3 regions of the Chromobacterium phragmitis genome follow, and region 3 is predicted to be linked to each of the others. Evidence: predicted binding sites of a transcription regulator. Region 3 holds the regulator's gene; each other region holds the start of a gene.

Region 1 (9,965 bases), 2.1 Mb from region 3:
TGCCGGCGCCTATCAGCAGGAAGCCGCCGACGATGGCGCGCATCAGACGCTGCGGCTTCAGCAACCGCCCCAGCGGATACTGGAACAGCACCACCGTGACGGCATTGCAGCTGATCAGCGCCGACATCCAGCGCATCGCCTCGGCCTCGTCCATCCGCGTCAGCAGAAACAGCGGCAGATAGCCGGAAAAACGGCCATACACCACGTAGGCGAGCAGGCTGCTGATCGTGAACCACACCAGCACCCTGTCGCCGGCCAGCGTGCGCAACGTGGCGGCGAAGCCGTCCGGCAGCGCGGCCGGATCATGGCGCCGCTCAGGCAGCCGCGGCTGGGCGGCGAGACCCGCCAGCGCGATGGCGCCGCCCAGCCAGTAAGGCGCCAGCTCGCTCCACCACAGCGTCAGGCTGCATAGCATGGGCCCCAGCGCCCAGGCCACATTGGCCAGCGTGTAGCGCATCGAAAACGCCTTGCTGCGCCACGGCGCGGCCACCACGTCGCTGAGTATCGCTTTCACCGCGATGCTGTACACCACCATCGCCAGCTCGCCCGCCGCCAACGCCGTCACTACCGTCGCGTAGCTGTGGCCATAGGGCAGCAGCGCGCCGCCCGCCGCCATCAGGATGGCCGCGCCGCGCAAAGCCGGACCCCGCGGCAGCCGGTCCAGCCAATAGCCGCCGTAGAGGCCGAACAGCGCCGACACCAGCAGCACCGCGGCCAGCAACGTGCCGGTGGCCTGCACCGACAACTGCAATTGCTTGCCCAGCGCCAACACCAACAGCGGCGAGATCACCGCCCGCGACAAAGACAGCAGGAAGGAAGACAGCAGCACGCGCCGCACCACGGAAGAACGCAGATCCACGACAACACCTTGTAAAGCAAAGGAAACGCCTGCAGTATTGACGATAAAGCGGAATAGAAAAATGGATGCAACCCATAATAAATACTTCCGCTTTTATATTTTCCCAACCGGGAGCCGCGATGCGACTGCGACAGCAATACCAACAACTCTACCTGGCCTATGGCGACGCGCCAGCCCAGCCCGGTCTGCCCCAACTGGCCGGGCTATGGCGCTGCGGCGAGCGCAACGCGCGGCTGCAGCTCGCCAGGATGCGGGAGCTGGGCTGGCTGGAATGGCAAGCCGGCCGCGGGCGCGGCAATCGCTCCACGCTCACGCTGCTGCAACGGCCGGACGAGCTGGAGTGGCAGCAACTGCAAGGCATGCTGGCGCGCGGGCAATTGGAGCAGGCTTTCTCCCGGCTGGAACCGTCCAGCCAGCAGCGGCTGCTGGCCAGCTTGCCGCAGCACCTGGGCGCCGGCGACAGCGGCCGCAGCCTGCGCATCCCGATTCCGCATCCGCCGCTGACGCTGGACCCGCAGCAGGTCAACTCCAGACTGGAGGCCCATCTGGTGCGGCAGATCTTCGACCGGCTGTGCCGCCACGACAAGCAAGGCCGGGAGCTGCGGCCGGCGCTGGCCCACAGCTGGGAAAGCGACGGCGAAGGCAAGAGCTGGCGCTTCTGGCTGCGCCCCGGCCTGCGCTTTCACGACGGCGCCCTCCTCGACGCCGAAACCGCCGCCGCCAGCCTGCTGCGCCTGAAGCGGCCGGATAACCCCTATCACGCGCTATACGCCCATCTGCGCAGCGTCGACATCCATGACGCTCTGTCCTTCAGCTGCCGGCTGGACGAAGCCGACTACCTGTGGCCGCAGCGGCTGGCCACCGCCAACGCCTCCATCGTCCCGCGGCGACGCGGCGAGGACTTCGCCCATCTGCCGGTGGGCAGCGGCCCGTTCCGCGTCGAGCTGCACAGCCCGCAGCGGCTGAAGCTGTCCGCCTTCGAACAGCATTACCGCGAGCGCGCGCTGCTGGATGCGATCGAGCTGTGGATCATCCCGTCGCCGGGCGAACAGGATTTCCATCTGCGGCTGGAATACGGCGCCCAGCGCGGCGCCACCATGCTGCAATCGGCCTGCACCTATCTGCTGCTGCGCCCAGGCTGCCGCGTCCCCGAAGGCCGGCGGCTGCCGCTGATGCGCTTTCTCTCCTCGCCGCACCCCGTCGCCGCCAACGACGACCGCGCGCCGGCGCTGGGCTTGCAGCCGGGCTGGGAACATCCTCGCCCGGCATCCGGCGAGCCCCCGCGGCTGAATGTCCGCGAGCTGACGCTGTTCCATTACGACCTGCCCTGCTTCCCGCCGCTGGCGGCCGCCTTGGCGGAACGGCTGTCGTCCATCGGCGTCGCGCTCGACATCCGCTGCCTGTCCCGGCGCGCGTTCTTCGACTCCGCCGCCTGGCGCGGCGAGGCGGACCTGATCCTGTGCAGCGAATTGCTGCACGATGACCGCGACTATGGCATGTTCGAATGGCTGAGCGGCTGCGGCACGCTGCAGCTGGGGCTATCCTCCGACGCCTCGGCTCGGCTGGCCCGGGACATGCGCAGCCTGCAGGCGGAGCCGGCGTTCGCCGCCCGCCAGCAGGGCTACCGCCGCGCCGGCGACTGGCTGGTGGCCGAGGGCTGGCTGCTGCCGCTGTCCCATGAAACGCTGGGCCACGACGCCAGCCCGCAACTGGCCGGACTGCAGCTGGGCGGCAACGGCTGGACCGACTTCGCCGGGCTGTGGCTGCGCGCTTGACCGCGATCAACCCTTTCGACCGATTGACACTTGAATCCGCGCGAACCGCCCCTATCTCCAGCCATAGGAAGGCGATCGCCGTAAGCCACTGAAACGAAAGGAGAAGCAAATGAGCATGTTGCCTGCCCGCCATAGCCTGTTTGATGAGTTCTTCCGCGATTTCACGCCGGGTTTCTTCATCAAGCCGCTGCATGGCGACGCGCTGCCCTCGCAGATCAAGATGGACGTCAAGGAAACCGGCGAAGCCTATCTGGTGGCGGCCGAACTGCCCGGCGTCGGCAAAGAGGACATCCACGTCGACATCGACGGCGCGCTGGTGACGATCAAGGCCGAGGTCAAGCAGTTCGACCAGCAAGGCAAGGATGAGCGCCAACTGCGGACCGAGCGCTACTACGGCGTGGTATCGCGCAGTTTCCAGCTGCCGCAGGACGTCGATCGCGACGCCTCCGCCGCCAAGTATGAAAACGGCGTGCTGAGTCTGATCCTGCCCAAGCGCCGCAACGGCGGCGCCAGCCAACGGCTGCGGATAGAATAAGCTTGCCCCTTTGACGCAAAAAACGCGCCGGTTTCGCCGGCGCGTTTTTTCATTGGGGCGTGCCCGGGATCAGGCCAGAATCTTGGACACGATCTCGTACACGTCCTTGGACAGCTTGGCCTTGGCCATCCGCTCCAGCTCCGCCCGCATCAGGGCCTGCCGGCCCGGCTCCAGCTTCTGCAGCCTGCGGAAGGCGCGGGTCAGCCCGCTGGCCGCCTGAGCGTTGATCGGGTCCAGTTCCAGGATGCGGTCGGCCTGGAAACGGTAGCCGCTGCCGTCCGCCGCGTGGAAATGGTACAGGTTGGCGCCGAAGGCGCCCAGCAGCGAACGCACCTTGTTGGGGTTCTTGATGCTGAAGGCCGGGTGCTTGAGCGCCGCTTCCACCCGCTGCAGCGTGCCCTCCAGCTGGCTGCCGCCGATCAGCATGAAGAATTTGTCCATCACCAAGGCTTCGCCCTGCCAGCGCGAGGCGAAATCGGTGAAGCAGTCGTCGCGCTCCTGGCCGTCGCGGTCGCGCAGCGCCAGCAGCGCGCCCATCTGGTCGGTCATATTGTCCGCGTCGCGGAACTGCTTGGCCGCCATTTCCGCCGGCCAGGCGTCGTCCAGCCGGTTCAGCATCCACAGCGCGCGGTTCTTCAGGCTGCGCTTGCCGGAGTCCTGCGGCTTGTATTCGCGGGTCAGGTTGAGTTCGTAAGCCTCGCGCCATTCGCCGCGCAGCGCCTGCGCCAGCTGGTCCAGCACGAACTCGCGCACCTGGTGGATGACGGCAGGATCGGCGACGTCCACCATCTCCAGGATTTCGCCCTCGGTCGGCAGATTCAGCATCAGCGCCTTGAAGGCCGGGTCCAGATTCAAATCCTTCAACACCGCGCGGAAAGCGCCGATGAAGGTTTCGGACAGCTTGAGTTCGCGGCCGGCGGCCACATCGGCGATCAATTGCTTGAACAAGCGCTCGGCGAAAATCTGGCCGGCCTCCCAGCGGCAGAAGCTGTCGCTGTCGTTGGCCATCAGGAACACCAGTTGGTCGTCGCGCCAATCGTATTCCAGCTTCACCGGCGCGGAGAAGCCGCGCAGCAGCGACGGCACCGGCTCGGCCGGAATATCGACGAAGGTGAAGCGATGTTCGGCGGCCTTGACGTCCAGCACCCGCGACGCGCCGACAGCCTCGGCCTCGCCGGCGAGGCGCAGCGGCAGGTCCTGGCCGTCCGCGCCCACCAAGCCCAGCGCCAGCGGAATGTGGAAGGGCAGCTTGGCCTGTTGGCCCGGCGTGGCCGGGCAGCTTTGCTTGACAGTCAGCGTGTAGCTTCGCTCGGCCGGATCGTAGCTGGACGAGATGGCCAGGCGCGGCGTGCCGGCCTGGCTGTACCACAGCGAGAACTGCGACAGGTCGGCATCGTTGGCGTCGGCCATCGCGGCGCGGAAGTCGTCGCAGGTGACGGCCTGGCCGTCATGGCGCTTGAAGTACAGGTCCATGCCCTTGCGGAAGCCGTCGCGGCCCAGCAGGGTTTCATACATCCGCACCACTTCCGCGCCCTTCTCGTACACGGTCATGGTGTAGAAGTTGTTCATTTCGATGTAGCTGTCCGGACGGATCGGGTGCGCGGTCGGGCCGGCGTCTTCCGGGAATTGCGCCATGCGCAGGCCCTTGACGTCCTCGATGCGCTTGACCGCGCGGCTGTAGATGTCGGCGCTGAACTCCTGATCGCGGTAAACGGTCAGGCCCTCCTTCAGGCTCAGCTGGAACCAGTCGCGGCAGGTGACGCGGTTGCCGGTCCAATTGTGGAAGTATTCGTGGCCGATCACCGCCTCGATGTCTTCGAAATCGGTATCGGTGGCAGTGTCCTGGCGGGCCAGCACATACTTGGTGTTGAAGATGTTGAGGCCCTTGTTCTCCATTGCCCCCATATTGAAGTCTCCGACCGCGACGATCATGTAGATGTCCAGGTCGTACTCCAGGCCGAAGCGCTCCTCGTCCCACTTCATAGAGTGCTTGACCGACTCCATCGCGTGCGCGGTCTTGTCCTGGTCGGCCGGCTCGGTCCAGATTTCCAGCGCCACTTCGCGGCCGCGCATGGTGACGAATTTGTCTTTCAAGGCCACCAATTTGCCCGCCACCAGCGCGAACAGGTAGGAAGGCTTGCGGTACGGATCCACCCATTTGACCCAGTGGCGCTTCTTGTCCACCATGCCCTCGCCCACCTTGTTGCCGTTGGACAGCAACACCGGGTACTTCTGCTTGTCGGCCTTGATGGTGGTGGTGAACTTGGCCATCACGTCCGGACGGTCCAGGTAATAGGTGATCTTGCGGAAGCCTTCCGGCTCGCACTGGGTGAACAGGTTGCCGCTGGACGCGTACAAACCCATCAGGCTGGTATTGGCCGCCGGTTCGAGCTCGGTTTCCACTTCCAGGATGAAGCTGTCCGGCACTTGGCTCACGGTCAGCACGTCATCGGCCAGGCCGTAGCGGGTTTCGTCCAGCCTCTCGCCGTCCAGCAGCACGGACAGCAGCTTGGCGCTGCCTTCCAGCTTCAGATCGCGCTCGGCGGATTCGCCGTTGCGGGTCACCACCAGCCGCGATTGCACGCGGGTGGACTCGTCTTCGATGTCGAACACCAGATCGACGCGGTCGATCAGAAAAGCGGGGGCCTGATAATCCTTGCGGTACTTCACTTCCGGCTGTTGAGCCATTCGTGTCTCCTTGCGGTCCGGCTCATGGCCGGTCTCTTTCATAGACGGCGCGGCGCCTAGTCGGCGCCGCTCTTGGTCGAAATCGACCGCTCTGTCAGCGGCCTGCAATCCATTTGCCGCCGCCGGCTTCCAGCTTGAGGCGGCAGGTATCCTCCGGCGCGGCCTGCGGCGCCACATCGAACGTCATCAGTTCGTCGCGGCGGAAAGCGTGCAGCTTGATCGTGTCGCCCGCGGACAGACGGACAAGCTGCTTGTCCAAATCGTAGGCGCGGAGCTTGTCCAGCGCCACCACCACGTCGCCGCCGGACAGGCCGGCCCGCTGCGCCGCGCCGCCATCCAGCACCTGGGCCAGCTTGACGCCGGCGGCGTCGGCCGCGGTCTTGACGCCCAGCGTCAGCGGCGCCGGCTTGCCGGCGAAAGCGTCCACCACGCCGCCGCGGTCGGACGCGCCCTGCGCGGCCTCGAATTTCAGTTCCACGCCCTGGCTCTGCAATAGTTCAGCCAGCGGCAGATCCAGGGTGCTGCGCAGCGCCAGATCGAAGAAGGGTTTGAGCTTGAGGCCGGTGGTTTCGATCGCGATCTTTTCCCACTCGTCCTCTTCCAGGCCCTTGCCATCGGCCAGCCATTTGGCCCACAGCGCGCGCATCACGTCGTCCAGCGATTGCTTGCCCTTGCTGTCGCGGCGAATCAGCAGGTCCAGCGCCAGCGCGGCCAGCGAGCCCTTGGTGTAGTAGCTGACGATGCTGTTGGGGCTGTTCTCGTCCTGGCGGTAGTACTTGGTCCAGGCCTCGAAGCTGGATTGCTCCAGCGTCTGCTTGAGGCGGCCCGCGCCGCGCCGCACGCCGGTGATGGTTTCAGCCAGCAGACCCAGGTAGCGCTTTTCGTCGATCAGGCCGCAACGGACCAGGGTCAGGTCGTCGTAATAGGAGGTGATGCCTTCGAACGCCCACAGCAGGCGGGTCATGCCTTCGCGGTTCAGGTCATAGGGCGTGAACGCCGCCGGCTTCATCCGCTTGACGTTCCAGCTATGGAAGTACTCGTGGCTGATCAGGCCCAGCAACTTCAGATAACCATCGCCGATCTCCGTCGCGCCCGCCGCCGGCAGGTCGTCGCGGTTGGCCACCAGCGCGGTGGACGCGCGGTGCTCCAGACCGCCGTAGATGTCCTTGCCGACGAACAGCATGAACACGTAGCGCTCGAAAGGCGCCGGCTCGCCGAACAGCTTGATCTGGTATTCGCAGATCTTGCGGGTGTCCTCGGCCAGCCGCTTCAGATCGCCTTGGAAGCGGCCGGAGACGACGAACTCGTGCGGCACGCCGCAAGCCTTGAAGCTGACCTTTTGGAACTCGCCCATTTCCACCGGGTGGTCGATCAGCTCGTCGTAATTGGATGCCTGGTAAGCGCCGAAGCCGCTCTTTTTCTTGATGTCGACGGCAGGCAGGCTGGTCGCCACTTTCCAGCCGGCGTAGGCCTTGCCTTCCGGCGCGTGGATGTCCACGGCGCAGGGCTCGCCCTCATAGCCTTCCGCCGCCAGGAACACGCTGGTGCCGTTGAAGAAGCCTCGCTCGCCGTCCAGGTAGGCGCCGCGCACCGACAGATCGAAGGCATAGACCAGATAGCGAAGCGTCAGCGCGCCCTTTGCCGGCGCCGCCTGCCAGCGGTTCTTCTCCAGTTGCCGCAGCGCCACCGGCTTGCCGCCGGCGCGGGCCTCGATCTCGACGATGTGCTTGGAGAATTCACGTATCATATAACTGCCGGGAATCCACGCCGGCAGAAAAAACATCTGGCCATCCTTGGCCGGATGCGTGACGGTGACGGTTGCCTCGAACAGGTGCGCTTCCGGTGAAACCGGGCGCAGCGTGTAGTGTACTGGGACGGGTTGAGTCATGATCGGCCTGCAAGCGTTGCAAAACTTGATGATTTTAGCATTTTCGCGATTCGGGCGGTTGGCCTCGTGGCGTATTGATCCATGTCAAGAAGTCATACCGACAGGCCAATACAATTGCATGCGTGGCAACATGTACTATTCGTATCGCTACCCTCGCAATACCACAAGAACGAAGACAAGCGGGAACCCATCCAGGCCGACTATGCAACTGGCTCGCATAGGTCATTTGATTTAGAATAACGGCATTGGACAAGTGGAAATTTGGTGCTATCGAAAAGGCTGGCAAACTGCTAATACAGACATCAAAGCCTATCGGTACAGGTCAAGCACCTGATTCGACTTTTCGTAAAACGGTTCCCCGCGGCTTGCTTTTCCAGTTTCCAGATTGGGATAAGGTTGAGAAGTTCAAGCCGCCTTGGTTTGTCATGTTCTAAGTTAGCAACCTTGGAGAAAACCTTAAATGGAAACGCAATCCACTTATAACTATAAGGTGGTGCGCCAATTTGCCATCATGACCGTTGTTTGGGGCATAGTCGGCATGTTGGTGGGCGTCGTCATCGCGGCCCAGCTGGTATGGCCCGAACTCAACTTCGGACCATGGTTCCACTTCGGCCGCCTGCGCCCCTTGCACACCAATGCCGTCATCTTCGCCTTCGGCGGCTGCGGTCTGTTCGCCACCTCCTACTATGTGGTGCAGCGCACCTGTAACGTCAGGCTGATTTCCGACAAGCTGGCCGCCGTCACCTTCTGGGGATGGCAACTGGTGATCGTGCTGGCGGCCATCACGCTGCCGCTCGGCTTCACCACCTCCAAGGAATACGCGGAACTGGAATGGCCGATCAAAGTGCTGATCGCGGTGATCTGGGTGATCTACGCGATCGTGTTCTTCGGCACCATCGCCATCCGCAAGGTCAAGCACATCTACGTGGCCAACTGGTTCTACGGCGCCTTCATCCTGGCCGTGGCCCTGCTGCACATCGTCAACTCCGCCTTCGTGCCGGTCACCTTCTGGAAGTCCTACTCGGTCTACTCCGGCGCCGTCGACGCGATGGTGCAATGGTGGTACGGCCACAACGCGGTGGGTTTCTTCCTCACCGCCGCCTTCCTCGGCATGATGTACTACTTCGTTCCCAAGCAGGCCGGCCGCCCGGTGTACTCCTACCGCCTGTCCGTGGTGCACTTCTGGGCGCTGATCTTCACCTATATGTGGGCCGGTCCCCACCACCTGCACTACACCGCGCTGCCCGACTGGACCCAGTCCGTCGGCATGGTGTTCTCCCTGATCCTGCTTGCGCCGTCCTGGGGCGGCATGATCAACGGCATCATGACCCTGTCCGGCGCCTGGCATAAGCTGCGCACCGACCCGGTGCTGAAGTTCCTGGTGGTGTCGCTGTCGTTCTACGGCATGTCCACCTTCGAAGGCCCGATGATGTCGATCAAGACCGTCAACGCCTTGTCCCACTACACCGACTGGACCATCGGCCACGTGCACTCCGGCGCGCTGGGCTGGGTGGGCTTCATCACCATCGGCTCCATGTACTACCTGATCCCGCGCCTGTTCGGCCGCGAAACCATGCACAGCGTCAAGCTGATCGAGGCCCACTTCTGGCTGGCCACTGTCGGCGTGGTGCTGTACATCGCCGCGCTGTGGATTTCCGGCGTGATGCAAGGCCTGATGTGGCGCGCGCTGAACCCTGACGGCACCCTGACCTACGCCTTCGTCGAAGCGGTGAAAGCCACCTATCCCTACCACGCCGTGCGCCTGCTGGGCGGCTTCCTCTACCTCTCCGGCATGCTGCTGATGGCCTACAACACCTACCGCACCGTCGCCGCTGGCCGCGCCGTCGATGCCAAGATCCCGGCCATCACCGCGGAAGCTCACTAAGAGGCGAGAATAATCATGGACAAAATCCAGAAACTGATTGAAGAGCATGTGGGTTGGCTGATCGTGCTGACCCTGTTGGTGGTCAGCGTGGCCGGCCTGGTGGAAATCCTGCCGCTCGCGTTCCAAAAATCCGTGACCGAGCCCGTCGCCGGCGTCAAGCCCTTCACCGCGCTGCAGCTGGCGGGCCGCGACATCTACATCCGCGAAGGCTGCACCACCTGCCACACCCAGATGATCCGTCCGTTCCGCGCGGAAACCGAGCGCTACGGCCATTATTCGGTGGCCGGCGAATCGGTGTACGACCATCCCTTCCTGTGGGGCTCCAAGCGCACTGG
Region 2 (9,965 bases), 150 kb from region 3:
GCACTGGCGGAAGCTGGCGTCGAATTCGACATCATCTCCGCCTCCGGCGCCGGCGCCATCGTCGGCCTGCTGTACGCGGCCCCGCGCCAGAACGACGGGCTGGCCGCCCTCGCCCGCCTGGCCGACATGGGCGTGTCCGATCCCCTCTACCAGTTGCTGCCGATCAACTTCAAGGTATTCAACAAGCCTGGCCCGCTGGCCGACGCCTGGCGCACCTGGCAGGAACACAACCCCTTCCTGCAGGCGATACGGCAACAGGCCGGCGACGGGCCGGCGCAACGGCTGCTGGCCGACTGGACCCAGCTGATGCTGGCCGCGTTCTGCCCCAGCGACCTCAACCATGCCAGCCAGGGTCTGTGCGCGCACGTGCCGTTCATCGAACAGGTAGTGGACTTCGCCAAACTGCAAGAGCGGCCCGGCGAGTTCTATCTGAACGCCTACAACATCAGCCACGGCGAGATGCGTTGCTGGGACAAGCGCGAAATCACCCATGAGCATTTCCTGGCCGCGCTGTCCTTCCCCTTCATTTATCCGCCGTACAAGCTGGAAGACGGCTACTACATCGAAGGCGCGGCCATTGACACGCTGAACTTCAAGCGGCTGTTCGAATTGCACCCGCGCATCGACTACACCATCGTCTTCGACGTGCTGGGCAGCGACAAACTGCTGCACCCGCCCCGCGGCCTGTACGACGCCTGGGTGCAGTCCATCATCGCGCCGCTGACCTCTATCGCCCGCGACGACCTGCGCCTGTTCGAGGCGCTGCACAACAAGGATGACAGCGGACGGCCCCGCACCGAAGTGCTGAAGATCAACTTCGACGCCCACATCAGCCGCGAAGGCCACCGCGAGGAGCTGGACTGGTCATACTCAAACCTGTCGCGGCTATACCACGCCGGCTACCAGTCCGGCCAGGATGCTTGCCGCCGCTACGCGCGCCAGTTGGGACTGGAAGCGCCGCTGCAGCTGACTGCGTAATCATCCCGATTCCAGCCATCCGCGCCGATGGCTAATCTGACGTTCCAATCCCACGCCAAGGAGACCGGCCATGGCACTGCCTACCGCAGTAAACGACCAGATCACCGACGCCGTCATCCAGCCCGCCCCGCGCCACTCCGGCGACGCGCCGGCCCCGGGCGGCCACCACGCCCGACACGCCGACCTGCCGCCGGATTGCGACCCTGCCGAACTGGAGGCGCTGATACGCCACTTGAAGTCGGAGTGATCCCATCCGGCTCGGCATGCGAAAAGGGCTGCCTCGCGGCAGCCCTTTGGCTTGGATCCAATCCCGTTCAAGCTCAGTACCAATCGATGCCCGGACTCTCGGTGGAGATCACGGTGCCGGCCTCGCCCTTGACGATGCGCTCGATGTCTTCCAGCGCGCCGATCACAGCCTTCTTGCCGGTCAGGCGGGCGAACTCGCAGGCGGCCTCCACTTTCGGGCCCATGGAGCCGGCGGCGAAGCCCAGCTTGTCCATCTCGTCCGGGTGAGCCTGGCGGATAGCCTTGGCCTCCGGCGTGCCCCAGCCGACGAACACGGTCTTGACGTCGGTGGCGATCACAAAGTAATCAGCGTCGACCTCCCGCGCCAGCAAGGCGGAAGCCAGATCCTTGTCGATCACCGCCTCCACGCCCACCAGCTTGTCGCCCTGATACATGGTGGGAATGCCGCCGCCGCCGGCCGCGATCACCACCGCGCCCTTCTCGATCATCCACTTGATCGGGCGCATTTCGAAGATGCGCTTCGGTTTCGGGCTGGGCACCACGCGGCGGTAGTACTCGCCGTCGGCCTTCACCGTCCAGCCCTTGTCGGCGGCCAGCTTCTCGGCCTCTTCCTTGGTGTAGACCGGGCCGACGAACTTGGTCGGATTCTTGAACGCCGGATCGTTGGCGTCCACCTCGGTCTGAGTCAGGATGGTGGCGAGCGGCACTTCGAACGGCAGCACGTTGCCCAGTTCTTGCTCGATCATGTAGCCGATCATGCCCTCGGTCTGCGCGCCCAGCACGTCCAGCGGATACGGGGTCACCTTGTCGTCCACATGGCGGGCGTAGGCGTCATTCTGCAGGCCCAACAGGCCGACTTGCGGGCCGTTGCCGTGGCACATCACCAGGTTGTGGCCCAGCCGGGTCACGGCGGCCAGTTGCTCGGCGGCCACTTTGACGTTGGCGCGCTGGTTGTCGGCGGTCATGGCCTCGCCACGACGTTGCAGGGCATTGCCGCCCAAAGCTACGACGACTCGCATAATGCTTCCTTCCATTCTTTCAACGACGCCGGCCAAGGCTCCCGGTCAGGAGGCCTTGGCCGGTTGATGTATGATTTCAGCGTCGGGCGGGCTTCCCCGCCCGACTGGCACGCGACGTTTATTAGTCGCCCAGCGTGGCCACCAAGATGGCCTTGATGGTGTGCATGCGGTTCTCGGCCTGCTCGAAGGCGATGCAAGCCTCGGACTCGAACACGTCCTCGGTCACCTCGATGCCGTTGGCCAGTTCCGGATACTGCGCCGCGATTTCCTTGCCCACCTTGGTTTCGCTGTTGTGGTAGGCCGGCAGGCAGTGCATGAACTTCACCTGCGGGTTTTCCGCGGCGGCCATCAGCGCGCTGTTGACCTGGAACGGCTTCAGCAGACGGATGCGCTCGGCCCACACTTCGGCCGGCTCGCCCATCGACACCCAGACGTCGGTGTGGATGAAATCAGTGCCCTTGACCGCGGCCTTGGCGTCCTCTGTCAGGGTGATGCGGGCACCGGTGCGCTTGGCGATCTCGCGGCACTCGGCCACCAGCTCGTCGGTCGGCCACAGGTGCTTAGGCGCGCCGATGCGCACGTCCATGCCCAGCTTGGAACCGATCACCAGCAGCGAGTTGCCCATATTGTTGCGGGCGTCGCCGAGGTAGGTGTAGCTGATCTGGGAGATGGGCTTGTCGCTGTTTTCCCACATGGTCAGCACGTCGGCCAGCATCTGGGTCGGGTGCCATTCGTCGGTCAGGCCGTTGTACACCGGCACGCCGGCGAACTTGGCCAGCTCGGTCTCCACCATGTGCTGGTCGAAGCCGCGGTATTCGATCGCGTCGTACATCCGGCCCAGCACGCGGGCGGTGTCCTTCATCGATTCCTTGATGCCGATCTGCGAGCCGGACGGTCCGAGGTAGGTGACATTGGCGCCCTGATCGTAGCAAGCCACTTCAAAGGCGCAGCGGGTGCGGGTGGAGGTTTTTTCAAAGATCAGGGCGATGTTCTTGCCCTTCAGGTGCTGCTGTTCGGTGCCGGAATACTTGGCGCGCTTCAGATCGCGGGCCAGGTCGAGCATGTAGCGGATTTCGCGCGGAGTGAAGTCCAGCATGCGGAGGAAGTTACGGTTGCGCAGATTGAAAGCCATGATGTTGCTCCTGATTAGAGTCTGGGCAAGCGGGCCGTCGTCCTTGGGGGAAGCGGCGGTCAACCTGTCTTTTTGCAAACAAACTAGAACGAGATACGGATTTTCAAGCCCGGCCGGATCCGCCGGCCGGGCGGACAAGCCTTACACCTTCACTTCGTCGCGGATGATCGGGCAGGTCATGCAGTGGCCGCCGCCGCGGCCTCGGCCCAGCTCGGAAGCCGGGATTTCGATCACTTCCACGCCGTGCTCGCGCATCAGGCGGTTGGTGTAGGTGTTGCGGTCGTAGGCCACCACCACGCGGCGGTCCAGCGCCACCACGTTGTTGCCGTCGTCCCACTGCTCGCGCTCGCGCTGGTAGGCGTCGCCGCCGGTCTGGATCACGCGGATTTCCTTCAGGCCCAGCGCCTCGCGCACCACGTCCACCAGCTTGCGATCCTCATGGCGCTCGAAACGGACTTCGCCTTCGCGGTCGCCGGCGTAGATGCTGGTGCAGGTGATTTCGTCCACCACGTCCGGGAACACGGACAACAGGTCGATGTCGAGGAAGCTGAACACGGTGTCCAAGTGCATCGCCGCGCGGGACTTCGGCATCTGGCAGGCGATCACGCGCTTGGCGCCGCCTTCCTTGTGCAGCACGCGCTTGGCCACTTGCACCACCGCCTGCGGGCTGGTGCGCTCGCCCATGCCGATCAGCACCACGCCGTTGCCGATAGGCATCACGTCGCCGCCTTCCAGCGTGGCCGGGCCGTGATCCTGATCGCAGCCGCCCCACCAGACGTTGACCTTGCCGGCGAAGTAAGGGTGGAATTGGTAGATCGATTGCAACACCAGCGTTTCCTGGCGCCGCGCCGGCCAGTACATCGGATTCAGCGTCACGCCTTCGTAAATCCAGCAAGACGGGTCGCGCTGGAACAGGCTGTTGGGGATCGGGGGCAACACGAAGTCGGAACGATCCAGATAGCCGCCGAACAGGCCTTTCGGGTCGAACGGCAATTCGAACTTGGCGATGCCGCCCACCAGATGATCGGCCAGTTGCGAGGATGGCATTTCGTTCAGCCAGCTGCGCAGATCCTGCAGCATGCCGATGCCGACGTTGTCGGCCTTGACCTTGCGGTCCAGGATCCAGTTGCGGGCGGCCTTGTCGTCCAGCACCTTGGCCAGCGCGTCGTGCACCTCGATCACCTCGATGCCGCGGGCCCGCATCTGCTCGACCATGTAAGCGTGGTCTTTCTGCGCGCGCTCCACCCAGATCACGTCATCGAACAGCAGATCGTGACAGTTGTCCGGGGTCAGGCGCTTGTGGGCGAGACCGGGACGGCAAACCATGACAGTGCGCAGCTTGCCGCATTCAGAATGAACACCAAACTTGGTCATAACGATACTCCTTGAGTCTTGTCTGACTTCGGGGACGGGCGATCCGCCCCCACGACTGGTTCCGAAATCTTTCGCTTACAGACCGATCTGACCGGTCGCCAGCATGTAGACCGCGATCAGAGCCAGCACCACCACGATGGCGGCCAGCACGGCTTCGATCAGGTTGAACGGCTTCTGGCCCTGCTCCTTCTTGGCCCACAGGTAGAACAGCAGACCCGGGGCGTACAGCACCATGGACAGGAACAGATACTTGGGGCCCGCGGCATAGATCAGCCACGCGCCGTAAACGGTAGCCAGGATGGCGGTGCCCAGTTCCTTGCCTCGGCCTTCGCCTTGGGCGTAGCCCTCGCCGCGTTGCGCCACCAGCCAGGAGTAGCCGGCGCACAGCAGGTAAGGAATCAGGATCATCGAGGTGGCCAGCGACAGCAGCGCCAGGTAGCCGGCCGAGCTCTTCAGCGTGATCAGCAGGAACAGCTGGATCAGGCCGTTGGTCAGCCACAGCGAGGCCGCCGGAGTGTCGTTGGCGTTGACGGTGCCGAACACCTTGGGCATCACGCCGTCCTTGCCGGCGAGGTAAGGCGCTTCCGAAGCCAGCAGGGTCCAGGCCAGCAGCGCGCCGCCGACGGAAATCACCAGACCCGCGTTCATCAGGTTGGCGCCGAAAGTGCCGAAGGCTTTCTGCAGCACATAGGCGGTGGACGGGTTCTTCAGCGCGGCCAGTTCAGCCTGGGTCATCACGCCCAGCGACAGCACCGATACGGCGACCAAGAGCGCGATGGTCAGCAGGAAGCCGATCACGGTAGCCTTGCCCACATCCTTCATGCTCTCGGCGCGGCCGGAGAACATCGACGCGCCTTCGATGCCGATGAACACCCATACGGTAACCAACATGGTGCTCTTCACCTGGTCGACGATGGAGCCGAGCTTGGCATTGCCCCAGAAGTCCAGGTTGAAGGTATCAACCTTGAAGGCGAACACGATCAATAGAATGAACAGCGCCAGCGGCACCAGCTTGGCGATGGTGGTGACGGTGTTGATGAAGGCCGCGCCGTGCACGCCGCGCAGCACCAGGAAGTGCAGGCCCCACAGCACCACCGACGCGCAGGCGATGGCGATGGGCGTGTTGCCGTCGCCGAAGGCCGGCACCCAGAAGCCCAGCGCCGAGAACATCACAACGAAGTAGGACACGTTGCCGATCCAGGCCGAAATCCAGTAACCCCAGGCCGAATTGAAGCCCATGTAGTCACCGAAACCCGCCTTGGCGTAGCCATAGACGCCGCCGGACACTTCAGGCTTGCGGGAGGCCAGCATCTGGAACACGAAGGCCAGCGCCAGCATGCCGACGAAGGTGATGGCCCAGCCGATCAGGATGGCCCCGGCGCCCGCGCCCGCCGCCATGTTCTGCGGCAGCGAGAAGATGCCGCCGCCGATCATGGAGCCGACCACCAGCGCCGTCAGCGCGCCCAGTTTCAACCGGGGCGCGGCGCCTTCGGGGACGCCGGCTTGAGTAGCAGTTTCAGTGGACATTTTGATTCTCCGATTTGGGATGTAAACCGAGCATTACATTATTAAATTCTTATCATCTGAAATGATGGTATACGCGATAAAACAAGGCGTTCCAGCCTTGTCGGGAGCAAGATTGATTTGCATCAAGCGGGTTTTCCGATCAGATGGCCGACTACCGGGGAATGCGACCAGGGCTTACATTAAATCGTCATGACCATAGTCGCAGCATGGACTTAAACAGGTAGCTTCAGCATAGAAGAGGAAAAGAAAAAGAAAAGACGGCGGAGGAAAGGACAAGACTGCGACAAGCCCAAAAAAAACGGATACGGCCCACCACCGTATCCGCCAACACACACATCAAGAGGACATGCCAATACAACAGGGGTAATGCTTACTTGCCGGGCTTGTTGATGTTCCTGAAGATCACCCACAAAGCCCCGCACGCCACCAAGGTGGCTACCACGATAGTCAACAGGCTCAGCCGGCCGACATCGTCGGCCAACAACAGGGTCAGCAGCTCCATGGTTTCCTCCCAGCGGCGTGCGCTTGCGGTTAACTTGCCAACGACATAATAACCCCTTCAATAACCATGGAATTGACATGGGTCAAACCGCGCGATTTCCCGTCGCCAAATCGCGAAAAACAAAAAAGCCCTCGGCGACGCCGGGGGCTTTTTCAATACAGATCAAAAACTTGTCCGCTTATTTGCCGCCGCCCATGTCCTTGGCCAGGAAGAAGGCGTCGGAGAAGAACTCATCCTCCGGCAAGCCGCGCTCTCGGATGAAAGTGCCATGCGCGGCCTCCACCATCACCGGCGCGCCGCAGGCGTAAACCTGATGTCCGGACAAGTCGGCGAAATCCTCCAACGCCGCCTGATGCACGAAACCGGTACGGCCGGTCCAGTTGTCCTCCGGCAGCGCCTCGGACAGAACCGGAATATAGCGGATGTTGGGGTTCGCGGCGGCCCAGCCTTCGGCCAGATCCGACATATAAAGATCCGCCTTGGTGCGCGCGCCCCAATAGAAGGTCATCGGGCGGGTAATGCCGTGACGGATGGCGTGTTCGATGATGCCCTTGACCGGCGCGAAGCCGGTGCCGCTGGCGATGAACACGATAGGCTTGTCCGACTCCTCGCGCAGGAAGAAGGAGCCCATCGGACCTTTGAAGCGCATGATCTCGCGCTCCTTCATTTGATGGAACACGTATTCGGAGAACGAGCCGCCCGGCTGATGGCGGATATGCAGCTCCAGGAAGGCGTCGTCATGCGGGGCGTTGGCGATCGAGAAGCTGCGCTTCTTGCCGTCCTTCATCAGGATGTCGATGTATTGGCCGGCGCGGAATTGCAAACGCTCCGACACCGGCAGCTTCAGTTTCAGCACCGCCACGTCGTGGATCTTCTCGATCTTTTCCACCCGGCACGGCAAAGTCTTGATCTGAATATCGCCGATGCCGGTCACCTCGCGGACCTCGATGCTGACATCGCCCTTGGGACGGGAACAGCAGAACAGCGCCATGCCCTGCGCCTGTTCGGCAGAAGTCAGCGCCTTTTCCTGGAAGCCATCCTGGCTCACCTCGCCCTCCACCACCTTGCCCTTGCAGGCGCCGCAGGCGCCGTCGCGGCAACCGTAAGGCAATCCCACGCCCTGGCGCAGAGCGGCCTCAAGAATCGTTTCGTGCGCGTCCACGCCGAATGTATGCCCGCTGGGGAGCACTTTCACCTGGCAAGTCATGTGTTTCTCAATCCCGAATTCTGGCTAAAATGCGAGCCATGCGTACTCTACTTGTCATCGGCGCCGGCGATGTCGCGCGGCGCGCCCTTCCCCTCTTGCTGCCTCGCTGGCGGGTGCTGGTCCTGTGCCGGAGCCAAGACTCCGCCGTTCGCTGGCGCGCGCTTGGCGCGCTGCCGCTGCTCGGCGATCTGGACTGCGCCGACAGTCTGGCGCGACTGGCCGGCCTGGCCGATGCCGTGTTGCTGACCGCCCCGCCCCCGCCTCACGGCGGAACCGACCCGAGAATGCGCAAGTTATTGTACGCGCTGGCAAAAGCGGACAGCATACCACAGCAATGGATCTACATCAGCACCAGCGGCGTGTACGGCGATGCCGGCGGCGAATGGCTGGACGAAACCGCCCCTTTGCGCCCGCGCAACGAGCGCGCGCGGCGGCGCGTCGACGCCGAATCCCAACTGCGCCGCCTCGCCGCCTCGCGCCGCTGCGCGTTGACCATCCTGCGCGCGCCGGGCATCTACGCCGACGAACGCCTGCCGCTGGCGCGCTTCGCCAGCGGCGCGCCGCTGATCATCGACGCCGAGGATAGCTGGAGCAACCACATCCACGCCGACGACCTGGCCCTGCTCTGCGCGGCCGCGCTGCGCCGCAGGAGCGGCATTCGCGTCTACAACGCCTGCGACGACCAGCCGCTGCCGGTCAGCCGCTGGTACCGGGCGCTGGGCGAAACGCTGGGATTGCCCTGCCCCCCGCAGCTGCCGCGAGCCGAAGCCAAGGCCGCCGCCTCGCCGCAGCAATGGTCGTTCCTGGCCGAATCCCGCCGCCTGGACAATAGCCGGCTGCGCCGCGAACTGGGCGTCCGCCTGCGCTGGCCGAGCGTCCTCGACTATCTGGCGGCGCTGGCGCGCGATCCGGCCCGGCGGGAGGCAATACTCGCAAGCTACGCCAAGATTCGGTAACATCGCGTTTTTTTTGAGTTTTCAGCAGGCCAGCAAAATGGAAAATCCGGCTTTCAATCGAGCGATCCGCAGCTTCGTGCTGCGCCAGGGCCACCTGTCCCCGGGCCAGCAACGGGCGATGGACGAGGGCATGCCCAAGTGGGGCATCGAGTATCGTCCCGAAAAGATCGACCTGGAGCAGGCCTTCGGCCGCGCCGCGCCCAAGATCCTGGAAATCGGCTTCGGCATGGGCGGCGCCACCGCCGAGATCGCCGCGGCCAATCCGGACCAGGACTACCTGGGCATCGAAGTGCACGGCCCGGGCGTCGGCAACCTGTGCAAGCTGATCGCGGAGAAGGAACTGACCAATCTGCGCTTGATGCGCCACGATGCAGTAGAAGTGCTGGACAATATGCTGGCCGACGGCAGCCTGGACGGCGTGCACATTTTCTTCCCCGACCCGTGGCACAAGAAGCGCCACAACAAGCGCCGCCTGATCCAGGCGCCGCTGGTGGAAAAGCTGGTGAAAAAGCTGAAGCCAGGCGGCTATCTGCACGCCGCCACCGACTGGGAAGACTACGCGTTGCAGATCATGGAGGTGATGAACGGCAACGCCGATCTGGCAAACACCGCTGACGGCTACGCGCCGCGCCCGGATTACCGTCCGCTGACCAAGTTCGAGGCCCGCGGCATTCGACTGGGCCACGGCGTATGGGACGTGATCTTCCGCCGCAAATAAGCGGCGGGGATCCCCCTGCGGCCCGCCTTTGCGGGCCGTTCGCTTTTCATCTCGCCAGCAACGCCTTGATGTCGTCCACCAGTTCGTGCGGCTCCACAGCCGGCTCGTAGCGCTTGACCACCCTGCCGCGCGCGTCGACCAGAAACTTGGTGAAGTTCCATTTGATCGGGTGCGGACGCTCGGAGTCGGCCTGGGTCAGCCAGCGCCACAGCGGATGGGCGCCGTCGCCGTTGACCTCAACCTTGGCGAACAGTGGAAAGGACACGCCGAAACGCGCCTGGCAAAATGAAACGATCTCCGCCTCCG
Region 3 (9,965 bases):
CCGATCAGGCACTCGTTCATCATGAAGCGCTTGGATACCCGGATGCGGCGGTCGTTGAGAAAGGCGCCCACGCCTCGGGAGGCGGTGAACAGATCGTTGCGGCTCGGGTCGTAGACCACGGCCTGCTGAATCTGGCCCTTGTGCGCCATGGCGATGGAAATGCCGTATTGCGGATGGCCATGCAAGAAGTTGGTGGTGCCGTCGATGGGATCGATGATCCATTCGTATTCGGAGGAGCCGATGCCTTTGGCGCCGGACTCTTCTGCTAGAATCGCGTGCTTCGGATAGGCTTCGAGAATGACGTTGATGATCGCGTCCTCGGCGGCGCGGTCCGCCTCGGTCACAAAGTCATTGTGCTTTTTCTTCTCTACGCGAATGGTATCGAGGTTAAGCGACGCGCGCTGGATAACACTGCCTGCGCGGCGAGCGGCTTTAACCGCGACATTGAGCATCGGATGCATTGACGGCCTCTACACTTTAACGATGAGCGGATGTCCGTCTGATGACGCGACACCCGCTGGTAACAATCTGGGTTAAGGAACAAAAAAACCCGACGCCTGGGCGCGGGCTTTTGGTATATGCCCGCTATTTTAATGTGAAAACGCCAATGAATAAACCCCAAGTACCTGATTTTCTGCAAAACATCCGCGTGGTGCTGGCCCGCCCCAACCATCCGGGCAATATCGGCTCGGCCGCGCGCGCCATGAAAACCATGGGTTTGAGCCGGCTCTACCTGGTGGAACCCAAAGTGTTTCCCAGCGACGAAGCCAATACGCTGGCTTCGGGCGCGGTGGACCTGCTGGAGCGCGCCGTCGTGGTCGGTTCGCTGCGGGAAGCCTTGTCCGACGTCACCGTGGCCTGCGCGCTGACCAGCCGCCGCCGCGAGCTGACCACGCCGCTGTCCACCCCGCGCCAGACTACGCCAGAGCTGATCGCCCGCGCCCGCGGCGGCGAACAAGTGGCCCTGGTGTTCGGCAACGAAACCTTCGGGCTATCCATCGAAGAAGTGGAACAATGCAATCGGCTGGTGACCATCCCCGGCAACCCCGATTATTTCTCGCTGAACCTGGCGATGGCAGTGCAGGTGATGACTTACGAGCTGTTCAGCCACACCGAGGTGGACGTGGAATACCTTCGCGCCGACGGCGAAGCGGCGACCCAGAGCGAGGTGGACGGCATGTGCGGCCATCTGGGGCAGGCAATGGACGAGATCGGCTACTTCCAGCGCCGCAACAGCGAGCGGCTGATGCGCCGCATGCGCACCATGTTCCATCGCGCCGGGATGCTCCGCGAGGAGATCGACATCCTGCGCGGCTTCTACAAACAAGTGCAACGCGCGGCCGGCAAAGCCTCCGGCGATGCGGACTGAGCCAAGCTGCGATCTGCCCTACGCGCATCCCGCAGTGCGCGATCTCGCTTTTCTGCTGACCTTCCCCTCCCCTTGGAGATGCGACGCCGATCTTCCGCCGGAACGGCCGCCGGGCAGCTGACGGCGCCGCCAGGCTGGACCGCTCGCCCGGCGAGCTGGCGGCATAACTGGCCGCTCATCCAGCCACGCGGCCGGCAATCCATGCCGAACGGTTTTTTTCTTTCTGATTTCGCCATGCGCCGCACATCCACCTCGCGGCGAAAAATCTCAAAGTCATAAACAGAGAGCGGCGAACGGTAGGCGAATTCGACTGCCTGCTCTGGATGGACGGTGAGCCCTGGCACCAGGAAACCGCCAGCAAGCTCTACCCGCGACTGGACGACACGCCCGAAAAACGGGTCGGTCCCGGCCTCAATGACGCCTGGCGGCTGAAGGCGACCAAAACCGCAACACAGCTGCAGCGAGCCCTCCATCCCGACGCCGCCGGCGTCCTGCCTGACGGCCTCGAGCGTTGCCACGCCCCCTCCTCCGATCAGCTCCAAGGCTGGCACGCGCCGCGTGACGCCGCCTGGCCGCGGCGATGCGGCGGCTCGCGCTGGGGCTGGCTCCCGCTTGGCTGGAAGCGGAATGCTCGTATGGCGAGGACGCGCTGCGCGCGCGGCTGAGCGACGCCCAAACACCGCAACGGGTGGCGGAACTGCAGCCGGACGGCGGCGGACGCTGGCGCGGAGTCGCGCGCGGTTTCGCCACTGCGCCCGGCAGGCCCGAGCCGGAGCGGCTTGGGGTACTGCTTCGGCGCATCGCCCGGACATGAAAAAAGGCAGGCTCGAGCCTGCCTTTCCGATCCGGCGCCATGCCTGGCGGCCGTTTAGTGGCCGTTAGCGTGCATGCAGCCCGAGATCAAATCCTTCAGCGAATCCAACTGCACCAGCTGGATATGCTTGTGATCGACAGTGATCCAGCCCTGCTGCTGGAACTTGGACAGCGTACGGCTGACCGTTTCCAGCTTCAGGCCCAAGAAGCTGCCGATCTCTTCGCGGCTCATGCGCAGGATGAAATCGTTGGCGGCGAAACCTCGGGTGGACAACCGCTGCGACAAGTTCAGCAGGAAAGCGGCGATGCGCTCTTCCGCCTTCATGTTGCCGAGCAGCAGCATCACGTTCTGGTCGCGCACGATTTCGCGGCTCATCAGCCGGTAGAAATGATGCTGCAGGCTGGGGATATCGCGGCTCAGCGACTCCATGCGGCCGAACGGCAGCTCGCAGACTTCGCTGTCCTCCAGCGCCACCGCGTCGCAGCTGTGGTTGCTTGAGGAAATGCCGTCCAGACCCATCAGTTCGCCGGACATCAGGAAGCCCGTCACCTGCTCGCGGCCATCCTGGCTGGCGACACAGGTCTTGAAGAAGCCCGTACGGATAGCGTACAGCGACTTGAAGGACTCCCCGCTGCGGAACAGATACTCGCCTCGCTTCAAGCGGCGGCTCTGGCGGATCACCGTGTCCAGCTGGCTCATTTCCTCGCGATTGAGGCCGACCGGCAGGCACAGCTCGCGCAGACTGCAGCTGGAGCAGGAGATTTTCAGGGTTTGCAACGTGGTGTGGTTATGTTCAGACATGCTGTGTTTGCTACAAGCCGGGGAAGCTTGACCCTTATCAAGGCGGAATTCACAAGTTTTTCGCAAATTTACCAGTCCTCCAGAAGTTTTACCATCCGAATACGACATGAAAACTACCCACCCCTTCTCTCCCGCCCATTTCGTCTTCGATCGCGAGCTGATCGAGAGGCTGGATGGCGCGGGGCCAAGATACACCTCTTATCCGACAGCTGATCGCTTTACATCAAAGTTTTCGGAAGAAGATTATCTGAACAAACTGCGGCAGCGTCAGATTGGCGCCAACCGCAGACCTTTATCATTGTACGCTCATATACCGTTTTGCAACACAATTTGTTATTACTGCGCCTGCAACAAGATCATCACCAAAGACAGCGCCAAAGCGGATCAGTATTTGGATTACCTGGAGAAAGAAATCCGGTTGGTGAGCGAAGCGCTGGGCATCCGTGAAAAAGTGATACAGCTTCACTTTGGCGGCGGCACTCCGACCTTCTTGTCCGATGCGCAACTTGAACGGCTGATGGGCATACTCGGCACGCACTTTGAATTCCTAAGCGACGGAGAGTATTCCATAGAGATAGACCCGCGCAAGGTAAAACGCGAAACCATGCTCAAGCTGGCAGGATATGGCTTCAATCGCGTCAGCGTGGGGATACAAGATTTCGACCCGGCAGTACAGAAAGCGGTCAACCGGGTGCAAAGCGAGGAGGAAACCCGGGCGGTGATCGAGGCGGCGCGCGAAGGCGGCTTCAAATCGGTCAGCCTGGACCTGATCTACGGCCTACCGCTGCAAACTCGCGAAACGATGCGCGACACGCTGCAAAAGGCGCTGGCGCTCGACCCGGACCGCTTGTCGCTGTACAACTACGCCCACCTGCCCAGCGTGTTCATGCCGCAGCGCCGCATCCACGAGGCCGACCTGCCGGGAGCGGCGGTCAAGCTGGACATCTTGCAAGACGCGGTGAAGACCTTGACCGACGCCGGCTACGTGTTCATCGGCATGGACCATTTCGCCAAGCCCGACGACGAACTGGCCGTGGCCCTGCGCCAGGGCCGGCTGCAGCGCAACTTCCAGGGCTACTCCACCCACGCCGACTGCGACATGCTGGCCTTCGGCGTATCCGCCATCGGCAAGGTGGGCTCCTGTTACAGCCAGAACGACAAGTCGCTGGAGGGTTACTACGCGGCGCTCGACCAGGGCCGGCTGCCGGTGGTACGCGGACTGACGCTGAACAACGACGACATCCTGCGCCGCACCATCATCCAGGGGCTGATGTGCCGATTCGCCTTGTCGGTGGAAGCGATAGAGGAAATCCACGGCATCAATTTCGCCCAGTACTTCGCCGAGGAAATGCCCCGCATCCGCGAATTCCAGCAGCAAGGCCTGCTGTCCTTCGACGGTGACTTCCTGATGGTGGAGCCCCAGGGCCGCTTCCTGATCCGCAACATCGCCATGATCTTCGACCGCCACCTGCGCGAGCGCGAAACCCACGCCCGCTACTCCAAAACCATCTGATCCCCGCCTCACGGGCGTCCTCGCGGCGCCCGTTCGATTTTTCGTCGCCTTGGTGACTGCCCCTTAGTCGAGTTGCGCTTATTTTTTCCTATGTAATAAGCAAAATCACTTATACAAAGGGTATGCAAGCACGCCGGGACGCAAGCGCCCGGCCGCCCGCGTTCGCGAGGAGCCGTCCCATGTCCACCCCCATTGTCAGGCTGATGCAGCGCCTGAGCTACCCGCAGCGCTTCGCCGTGATCGGCGTGCTGTTCGCGGCGGCGCTGCTTTACCTGGTCTACGGCCTGTTCCGCAGCAACCAGGACAATATCGAATCCACCGCCAAGGAAAAAGTCGGCGTCGTCTACATGCAGCCGCTGACGGCGATGTTGGCGCAAGCGCAGCAAAGCCAGGAGACGGCGGTGCGCGCCTCGCTAGGCGACGCCCAGGCCAAGAACGACTTGCCGGCGGCCACACAGCAACTGCAAGCCAAATGGCAGGCGCTGCAGGCGGCCAACGACCAGGTCGGCCCGCAATTGGCCAGCGATGCCGCCTGGAAGGACGCGGCCGCCGCCTGGGACAAGCTCAAAGCCACCCAGGCCGCCCAGCCATCACAATGGATAGCGGCCTACGGCGGGTTCAGCGACAAACTGAACAACCTGATCGGCGTCATCAGCGACAATTCCAACCTGACGCTGGACCCCGACATCGATACTTATTACCTGATGGACGCCTCCACCGCCAAGCTGACCACGCTGATCAGCCATCTAGGCGAGGCCAACGCCATCGCCGCGCTGGCCGAGGCCAACCATCCGCTGGAGGCGGCGCAGCGCGACCGCCTGGTGGAATTGCGCCCGCTGATCGGCGAGGTCAACGACGGCTTGGCCAGCGACATAGGCAAAGCCGTCGCCTACAACGCCAGCCTGAAGCCGGAAATGTCGTCCCAAGCCGACAAGCTGGCGGCGACGCTGAAGAGCCAGTTGCCGACGATAGACGACGCGGTGGGCGGCAAGACCGGCGCCAGCAGCCTGAAAGTGGCCGGACACAGCGCAGACGGCGCCCAGGCCGTCTCCGCCTACATCGCCAGCGGCCTGCAGCAGTTGGACCAATTGCTGCAGGCGCGGATAGACCGCACCGCCAGCCAGCGCAATACCTACATCATCATCGGCGTGGCCGCGATGCTGCTGGCCATTTTCCTGTTCCACCAGCTCTATCTGTCCATCACGCTGCAACTGGGCGGGGAGCCGATGTACGTGCAGCAGGTGGTGGAGCAACTGGCATCGGGCCGGCTGGACACCCGCATTCATCTGCGCGACCGCGATGAAACCAGCCTGTTGGCCGCCATCCGGCGGATGCGCAACCAGCTGCGCGAAACGGTGTCGCAACTGCTGGAAACCTCGCGCGAGGTAAATCATGCGGCATCGGCCATGGCGGAAAGCGCGCAAAGCATCACCGCCAGCAGCAACCAGCAAAACGAGGCCGCCGCCAGCATGGCCGCCGCGATCGAAGAGCTCAGCACCAGCCTGTCGGTGTGCGCCGAGCAATCGGAACAGGCCGACCGCCTGTCCAACGACGCCGCCACCCGATCGTCGGACGGCAACCGGGTGATCGCCGCCACCACCAGCAGCATGGACGGCATCGTCCGCGACGTGTCCTCGGTGTCGGAAACCATCACCGACCTGGGCAAGCAGTCCGAATCCATAGTGGGCATCGTCGACGTGATCCGGGACGTGGCGGACCAGACCAATCTGCTGGCGCTGAACGCTGCCATCGAAGCCGCCCGCGCCGGCGAAATGGGCCGCGGTTTCGCCGTGGTGGCCGACGAAGTGCGCAAGCTGGCCGAGCGCACCGCGCTGTCCACCACCGAGATCAGCAACATCGTCAACCAGATCCAGAACACCGCGCAAAAGGGCAACGACAACATGCAGCAAGGCATGAAGGCCATCATGGATGGCCAGCAACGCGCGCGCGAAGCCGGCTCCAGCATGGACAACATCCGCCACTGCGTCGACGACGTGCTGGACAGCATCCACCGGATCACCTCCTCGCTGCGCGAGCAGAGCAGCGCCAGCCAATCGCTGGCGATGAATGTGGAGCAGGTGTCCCGCATGTCGGAACAGAACAGCATGGCGGTCAAGGCCAGCGCCGAAACCGCCGGCGAACTGCAGGCGATCTCCCAGCGGCTGATCGGCCTGGCCGGACGCTTCACCGTCTGAACCGCGCTCAGCCCAAACAAAAGCCCGCCGGAAACGGCGGGCTTTGTCGCACGGCGGGAGCGGACTTACCAGATGCCCTTCTCCACCTTGGCGGCAAGTTCCGGGTACTGGTCCACCTTGAACACCGGCGCGGCCACACCGGCCGTCAACTGGCGCTGGTAATCGCCCAGCACCGTGAAGAAGTAGCGCGACAGCAGCACGATGGCCACCAGGTTGATCAGCGCCATCAAGCCCATCGCCATGTCGGCCATATCCCATACCAGCGGCAGGCTGGCCAGCGCGCCGAACATCACCATGGCCAGCACGATCAGGCGAAAACCCAGCAGCGCGGCCTTGTTGTTGCGGATGAACTCGACATTGCCTTCGGCGTAGGCGTAGTTGCCCAGGATGGACGAGAACGCGAACAAGAACATCGCCACCGCCAGGAAGGAGACGCCTATCGGGCCGAACTGCGACGCAATGGCTTTCTGCGTCAGCGCCACGCCGCTCAGTCCCGGCTCGTTCACGCCGGACAGCAGGATGATGGCCGCGGTGGCGGTGCACACCACCATGGTGTCGATGAACACGCCGAACATCTGGATCGCGCCCTGGCTGGCCGGATGCTTGGAGGTGGCGGTGGCGGCGGCGTTGGGCGCCGAGCCCATGCCCGCCTCGTTGGAGAACAGGCCGCGCTTGATGCCCAGCATCATCGCCTGGCTGACCGCGTAGCCGGCCACGCCGCCGGCCGCCTGCTCCAGGCCCAGCGCGCTCTTGACGATCAATGCCACTAGGCCCGGCAGCTCGGCCGCATGGATGGCCAGCACGTAGAAGGCCATCAGCAGGTAGATCAGCGCCATCACCGGCACCAGCCATTCGGCCACCCGCGCCACCGAGCGCACGCCGCCGAAGATCACCGGCGCGGTCAACAGCACCAGGCCGATGCCCACCGCGTAGCGATTCCAGCCCCATGCGCCCTCCGTCGCGGCGACGATGGAGTTGGCCTGCACCGCGTTGAACACCAGGCCGAAAGCCAAAATCAGACACAGCGCGAACACCACGCCCAGCCAGCGCTGGCCCAGGCCCTTCTGGATGTAATAAGCGGGACCGCCGCGGAAAGTGTCGTCGTGGTGGCTGGTCTTGAACAGCTGGGCCAGCGTCGACTCGACAAAGGCGCTGGACATGCCGAGCAAGGCGGTCAACCACATCCAGAACACCGCGCCGGGTCCGCCGGCGGCGATGGCGATGGCCACGCCGGCGATGTTGCCGGTGCCCACGCGGCTGGCGAGGCCGGTGGCGAAAGCCTGGAACGGCGAAATGTCATTCTTGCTGACATGGCCGCCGCGGCCCCCCATCATCTCGCGCCAGCCCCGCGGGAACAGCCGCAGCTGCAACAGGCCCGAGCGCAGCGTGAAATACAGGCCCACCGCCAACAGCAGGGCGATCAGCACCTTGCCCCACAGCACGTCGTTGACGGCATTGATCAAAGAATGAAGCAACTCCATGGTTCTCCTTGTTGTCCTGAGCGTATCGATGTCCGCGGCGAGTCGCCTGCGGAACGGCATCCCGGTCTGCTGCCGGGTGAAATCATAGCGAGCGGGCGCAAGGCCCCCGTTGCATGCTGCTCCTAACGGGATGGAAGGACAGGCTGGCGACCGACGGGTCGCGTCTGGAACGGCTCGAGTGAAGAGGAAATCGCACTGGCAGGATTGTTAGCCACAGATCGCGACGAATGGCGCGAATCCGAAAAAATCTAACAAGAAAGTTCCCATGCTGACAATCGAAATTAAGTAAACAGATTGCAAACAAAGTGTAAAAACCGCGCCATCTTACGAACGAGGAGCCGCCATGTCCAGATGCTAAGCTGAAGAAATGCCATTGAATCTTGCCTGAGAACCTGTTCAGGCTCCGGCTTACCGCTGCGAAACCTATCCGGCGGCTCGGAGCATCGAAACCAATCATTCCGGGCAGCAAACGGACGCCTAACGGGAGTATTCTCGCCGATGAGATCCTTGCTCTGGTGTTTATGGCTGTGCGCCGCATGCGCCCAGGCCGCCGACAAGCTGCCATGGCTACTGGTGGCGGACGCCAACTTCGAACCCTATAGCTACCTGTCGGGAAACGATCCGACGCCCAAAGGCTTGGACGTGGAGCTGGTAGACGCCGTGATGCGGGAAACCGGCCAGCCTTTCCATATCGCCCTGCTGCCCTGGGAGCGGGTGAAGCAGCAATTGGCGCTGAAAAACGCCGTGGCGGGTTTTGTCTTCACCGGCACCGCCGAGCGGCGCGCGCAATACGACCTAGCCGGCCCGCTGCGCAAAGGCGAAACCGTCTTCATCACGCTAAAGCGCTGCGCGCTGCGCGGCTGGCGCAGCCTGGACGATCTCAAGCCTTACCAGATAGGCCAGGTTCGCGGCTACGCCTACGACACCGAATTCGACAAGGCGCCGCTCAACCGCGACCAGAACGCCGGCTCGCCCGGCCAACTGGTGGCCATGCTGCTGGCAGGCAGGGTGGACGTCATCGTCGGCGACAAGGTGCAGCTGCTGTACTTCATCCAGCAACGCGGCGCGGGGGCCCTGGTCAGAGTGCTGGACAAGCCGCTGGTGGTCATGCCGCGCTACGTGGCCTTCGCCAAGGATGACCCGCGCGCGCGGCAGTTCGAGGCGGCGCTGAAAAGGCTGCAGCAGAACGGCGCGCTGCAGCCTATCTTCCAGCGCTGGCCCCAATAAGGGCCGCAACCCGAACCCAGGCGCGCCGACGCTGGCCACGCCCGCCGCACGACAAGAAGGCGCGACGCGGGATCAAGGGTTTTGTCAGCGGCGCCAAAGACTCAGCGCGCCGGCAGCAGGTCCAGCCTGTCGGTGCACAGGCTGTCCACGCCCCAGGCCAGCAGACGGCCTGCGTCGGCCGGATCGTTGACCGTGTAGCACAACAGCTGGTAGCCGGCGGCCTTGATGTCGCGGGCCAGCGTCTCGGTCAGGGCCTTGTGGTCGCAATGCAGCGCCACGCCATCCAGCTCCGCCAGGATGTCGCGCCAGTTCGCCGGAATCTCCTCGCACAGAAAGGCGCGCGGCAGCGCCGGCTCGGCGGCTTTCGCCGCGCGCAAGGCGTCGATCTCGAACGAGGACAGCAAGGGCGGCACCGCCGCGCCGGCCCACAGCCTAGCGGCCTCTTGCGCCACCAGCCGGCCGGTTTCCTCGAAGCGCCCCGGGCAGGGCTTGATCTCGATGTTCAGCAGCATGCGCTGCGCCAGGCAGTAAGCCGCCACATTGGCCAGCGTCGGCAGCGCCTCGC

The links. The regulator FNR, encoded in region 3, switches genes on or off when oxygen is low (the NO sensors DNR and NnrR bind a similar motif). The targets are predictions, from matches to a motif close to TTGATNNNNATCAA.
Region 1: DK842_RS13445 (M61 family metallopeptidase) is a predicted target of FNR. The motif match lies at 7,820-7,833, and genes of this name have one in related genera.
Region 2: DK842_RS04070 (DUF3149 domain-containing protein) is a predicted target of FNR. The motif match lies at 6,851-6,864, and genes of this name have one in related genera.

What each region holds. Positions count from the first base shown of each region.
Region 1 is NZ_CP029495.1:2,803,830-2,813,794, reverse strand. Features, by position in the region: gene DK842_RS13465 (MFS transporter) at 1-859, opposite strand, end outside; gene DK842_RS13460 (ABC transporter substrate-binding protein) at 979-2,634, shown strand; gene DK842_RS13455 (Hsp20/alpha crystallin family protein) at 2,744-3,169, shown strand; gene pepN (aminopeptidase N) at 3,239-5,857, opposite strand; gene DK842_RS13445 (M61 family metallopeptidase) at 5,952-7,745, opposite strand; gene ccoN (cytochrome-c oxidase, cbb3-type subunit I) at 8,206-9,630, shown strand; gene ccoO (cytochrome-c oxidase, cbb3-type subunit II) at 9,646-9,965, shown strand, end outside.
Region 2 is NZ_CP029495.1:811,604-821,568, forward strand. Features, by position in the region: gene DK842_RS04045 (patatin-like phospholipase family protein) at 1-978, shown strand, start outside; gene DK842_RS23320 (hypothetical protein) at 1,049-1,225, shown strand; gene arcC (carbamate kinase) at 1,299-2,243, opposite strand; gene DK842_RS04055 (ornithine carbamoyltransferase) at 2,365-3,375, opposite strand; gene DK842_RS04060 (arginine deiminase) at 3,517-4,749, opposite strand; gene arcD (arginine-ornithine antiporter) at 4,825-6,276, opposite strand; gene DK842_RS04070 (DUF3149 domain-containing protein) at 6,647-6,778, opposite strand; gene DK842_RS04075 (CDP-6-deoxy-delta-3,4-glucoseen reductase) at 6,957-7,985, opposite strand; gene DK842_RS04080 (NAD-dependent epimerase/dehydratase family protein) at 8,024-8,941, shown strand; gene trmB (tRNA (guanosine(46)-N7)-methyltransferase TrmB) at 8,979-9,659, shown strand; gene DK842_RS04090 (glutathione peroxidase) at 9,706-9,965, opposite strand, start outside.
Region 3 is NZ_CP029495.1:657,473-667,437, forward strand. Features, by position in the region: gene DK842_RS03295 (inositol monophosphatase family protein) at 1-461, opposite strand, end outside; gene DK842_RS03300 (RNA methyltransferase) at 608-1,369, shown strand; gene DK842_RS24220 (DUF1853 family protein) at 1,645-2,034, shown strand; gene fnr (fumarate/nitrate reduction transcriptional regulator Fnr) at 2,238-2,984, opposite strand; gene hemN (oxygen-independent coproporphyrinogen III oxidase) at 3,091-4,497, shown strand; gene DK842_RS03320 (methyl-accepting chemotaxis protein) at 4,677-6,692, shown strand; gene DK842_RS03325 (alanine/glycine:cation symporter family protein) at 6,758-8,173, opposite strand; gene DK842_RS03330 (substrate-binding periplasmic protein) at 8,672-9,400, shown strand; gene ugpQ (glycerophosphodiester phosphodiesterase) at 9,502-9,965, opposite strand, start outside.